Regions from separate parts of the Rahnella sp. PAMC25617 genome, predicted to be linked through region 1. Evidence: predicted binding sites of a transcription regulator. Region 1 holds the regulator's gene; the other holds the start of a gene.
The links. The regulator PurR, encoded in region 1, represses purine synthesis genes. The targets are predictions, from matches to a motif close to CANGCAAACGTTTGCNTG.
Positions count from the first base shown of each region.

Region 2: a site for PurR is predicted at 1,452-1,469, ahead of serA (phosphoglycerate dehydrogenase). Genes of this name have one in related genera too.

Region 1 is NZ_JBOCUM010000006.1:234,927-237,133, reverse strand. Features, by position in the region: gene punR (DNA-binding transcriptional activator PunR) at 1-699, shown strand, start outside; gene purR (HTH-type transcriptional repressor PurR) at 750-1,775, opposite strand; gene ACM615_RS07065 (YnhF family membrane protein) at 2,038-2,199, shown strand.
Region 2 is NZ_JBOCUM010000006.1:990,974-993,180, forward strand. Features, by position in the region: gene serA (phosphoglycerate dehydrogenase) at 130-1,368, opposite strand; gene rpiA (ribose-5-phosphate isomerase RpiA) at 1,707-2,207, opposite strand, start outside.

The DNA.
Region 1 (2,207 bases):
CGGGTTCTGATAAAAAAAATGATAGCTACACGACGCCAGTGTCAGCAGGTTGCCAACGGCTGGCGGGGCGAGTTACGTATTGCTGTCGACAGAATCGTTAAACCGGCAAGAACACGGCGACTGGTGCTGGATTTCTATCGTCATTTTCCTGACACGGAACTGATTATTCATTCCGAAGTGTTTAATGGTGTGTGGGACGCACTGGTTGACGGACGTGCTGATGTGGCAATCGGTGCGACGCGGGCGATACCGGTTGGTGGACGTTTCAGTTTTCGCGATATGGGGTTTATGGACTGGCACTGCGTGGTCAGCCCGCAGCATCCGCTGGCGCAGTTACCGGGTGCGCTCAGTGATGACCAGCTCAGGCCTTATCCCGCATTGTGTCTTGAAGACACCTCGCGGACGTTGCCCAAGCGTGATACCTGGACGCTTGATAACCAGCGGCGTCTGGTTGTGCCGGACTGGACCTGCGCGCTTGAATGTCTGAGTGAAGGTTTATGCGTAGGAATGATGCCGGTACATCGCGTGAGCCACCGCATTGAACAGCAGGCATTGCAGGTTCTGGCGCTGGAGAATACCTTCCCTGACAGCCCATGTTGCCTGACGTGGGACCAGAGCAATCCGTCACCTTCACTGGCGTGGTTGCTGGAATATATGGGTGATACAGAAACGATGAACCGTGAATGGCTGCGGGACTGAGAAAGTAAACGCCTGCAAAAGCAGGCGTTATAAAAGATTAAAGGCAAACATTAACGGCGATAGTCGCGGTACGGGCCATCGGCCACCGAACGACGCTCAACCAGTTTCGGATGCACCTCGATGGTCTGTGATTCTTCACGTTTGCTGACGATGCGGTCGAGCAACATAGTAAAGGCCATCTCACCCAACCGTTCTTTCGGCTGATGCACGGTCGTCAGTGCCGGAGAGAAGTACCGCGCATTACGCACGTTATCGTAACCAATCACCGAAATATCCTGCGGGACGCGCAATCCGAGCTCATCAGCGGCGCAAATTGCGCCCATTGCCATGACATCGCCCCCGCAGAAGACGGCGGTGGGGCGTTGTTTCTGCATCAGAATCTTATGCATCGCCTGATAACCTGACTCCGGCTCGAAATCGCCCTGAACCACCCATTCTTCGCGAAGCGGGATATTGGCTTCCGTCAGCGCTTTGACAAAACCCTGGAAACGACCGCCGCCGGTATTACGCGCCAGCTGTCCCGGGATCACGCCAATATCACGATGCCCGCGTTCGATCAGATAGCGTCCGGCCATATAACCGCCTTCGAAAGCATTATCGATAATGCTGTCGGTGAAGTTTTTACGCGCTTCGCCCCAGTCCATCACCACCATCGGAATCGAACGATACTCTTCAAGCATATTGAGTAATTCGTCAGGGTATTCCGCGCACATGACCAGCAGACCATCGACGCGTTTTTGCGCCAGCATTTGCAGATAGGCCTGTTGTTTTTCCAGATTGTTGTGCGAGTTACACAAGATCAGCGTATAGCCTTTGGAGAAGCAGCTGTTCTCGACGGCTTCAATCACCTCGGCGAAATAGGGCGCTTCACTGGAGGTTGCCAGCAGACCAATCGTCTTGGTGTTATTCACTTTAAGACTACGGGCTACGGCGCTCGGAGAATAATGTAGCTCTTTAATGGCAAGCAGCACCGCTTCCCTGGTTTCTTCGGCGACGAAACGTGTTTTATTGATGACGTGCGACACGGTTGTAGTGGAAACGCCAGCGCGCTTTGCGACATCTTTAATCGTTGCCATGTAAAGAATGACTCCTGAACTTCCGTGCTTCAGCACGTTAGCATTATGTTAATCGTTTGCTTGCGTTGATTACACTGCGGACATCTAAAAGGGCAGTGTAATCATTGGGTGGATTCTTCAGAATGAGGCGTGAAATGCTCTCGGGTGAAATCGACCGGCACACAGGCGTGTTAACCGACAATTTTCTCTTATAATGCATGAAAGTGGAAGTAAAATTGTCATGTTCACATTTTCATTCAGCAGAAGATTTTAAAAGTGAATTATGCGAAAATGCGTTGGCACACATTTAGTGTGGCTAAAAGAAACGCCACAACTTGATCCGAAAGGGGGTTTGATGGACAGCAACCTGAAGTTATCGTTGATCACCACGGTATGCGCTTTGCTCATGATTATCGCTTTCAGCTTCACGGCAGTGATGAACTAATCTGGCAG
Region 2 (2,207 bases), 760 kb from region 1:
AATGATTAGTCATCCCGGTAAGATCCCCTCCCGACATTCTTCACTTTCCTGATATCCCTTCTTTATTTCTCTGAAACCAGAAAGCAAAAAACCGCCTTTCGGCGGCTTTAATATTTACGACTGATGTAATCAGTACAGCAAACGTGCGCGGATGGTGCCCGGAATGGCCTTCATCAGTTGCAGCGCGGTAGTCAGCGTATTGATATCCGTTTCTGCATCAATCACCACATAACCGATTTCAGGGCTGGTTTGCAGGTACTGCGCAGCAATGTTGATACCCTGTTCCGCAAAAATCTGGTTGATGCTGGTCAGCACACCCGGACGATTTTCGTGGATATGCAGCAGACGGCTGGCTTTCTCGGTATGCGCCGGCAGAGAGGCTTCAGGGAAGTTAACCGCTGACAGCGTTGAACCATTGTCAGAGTACTTCGCCAGTTTGCCTGCGACTTCCAGACCGATACCTTCCTGCGCTTCCATTGTCGAACCGCCGATGTGCGGCGTCAGCAATACGTTGTCGAATTCACACAGCGGAGAATTGAACGGGTCGCTGTTAGTCGCCGGTTCTTCCGGGAAGACGTCGATAGCCGCACCGGAAAGATGTTTGTTACGCAGCGCATTGCACAGCGCAGGAATGTCGATGACCGTACCACGTGAGGCGTTGATCAGCAGTGCGCCCGGCTTCATCTGCGCCAGCTGCACTTCAGAAATCATGTCTTTGGTTCCTGCTGTTTCCGGCACATGCAGCGTGACGACGTCGCTGGTATTGAGCAATTCTTCCAGTGTGGCAATTGGCTGCGCGTTGCCTAAAGGCAGTTTGCTTTCGATGTCATAATAGAAGACGCGCATCCCCAGGCTTTCCGCCAGAATCCCCAGCTGCGTACCAATGTGGCCGTAACCGATGATACCCAGACGTTTACCGCGCGCTTCAAACGAGCCGACAGCCAGTTTGTTCCAGATACCGCGGTGCGCCTTGGCGTTAGCTTCAGGAATGCCACGCATCATCAGCAGCATTTCGCCCAACACCATTTCGGCAACCGAACGGGTATTGGAGAACGGTGCATTGAAGACCGGAATACCGCGACGGGTCGCCGCTTTCAGGTCAACCTGATTGGTCCCGATACAGAAACACCCAACAGCCACCAGTTTTTCGGCTGCCTGGAACACTTCTTCAGTCAGCTGAGTACGCGATCGGAGTCCAACAAAGTGCGCATCACGGATCGATTCTTTCAGCGACTCCGTATCTAAAGCACCTTTGTGAAATTCAATATTGGTGTAGCCCGCGGCGCGGAGTGTATCAACCGCACTTTGGTGGACGCCTTCCACTAACAAAAATTTAATCTTGTCTTTCTCAAGTGATACTTTTGCCATTTCCCGACCCTATATTTTTCTGGCTGAAATCGAACTGCTAGGTGACTGCTCACAGTCAACATAACAAAAAATCCGCCATCATCAATACAAACGATAGCCTGACAGGCAGCAGAAGGCTCACCTCGCCAGAGGGTTTTCAGCATTTCGTGCTGGTTAGATTTTATGGAGCCAGACGTTCAGGAGGAGAATTTCAGGAATGTGACATAAGTCACCAAATTAAGGCTTTTGAAGAAAAGATGATTCAGCCAGAAAATTATCATCTTCATAACATTGTGTTATGACAGGAGTGTGTCTGGCTGCTTTTATCTGAGCAGCCAGATCTTCTGCTTATCGCTGGATTATTTCAGCTTAACAGTTTTAACGCCTTCAGAAGTCCCGACCAGCGCCACGTCAGCACCACGGTTAGCAAACAGGCCGACGGTCACGACACCGGCGATCCCGTTGATCTTATTTTCCAGCGCGATGGCATCCATAATGCTCAGGTTATGCACGTCGAGGATCACGTTGCCGTTGTCGGTCAGGACATTCTGACGGTACTCCGGCAGGCCACCGAGTTTCACCAGTTCACGCGCGACATAAGAGCGGGCCATCGGGATCACTTCTACCGGCAGCGGGAATTTACCCAGCACATCAACCTGCTTGGAAGCATCCACGATACAGATGAATTTTTTGGCAATCGCCGCAATGATTTTTTCGCGGGTCAGCGCTGCACCGCCGCCTTTGATCATCTGCATTGCGCCGTTGATTTCATCCGCGCCATCAACATACACATCCAGCGAGTCCACTTCGTTGCTGTCGAAAACGTGGATGCCTAAGCTTTTCAGTTTTGCGGTAGAGGC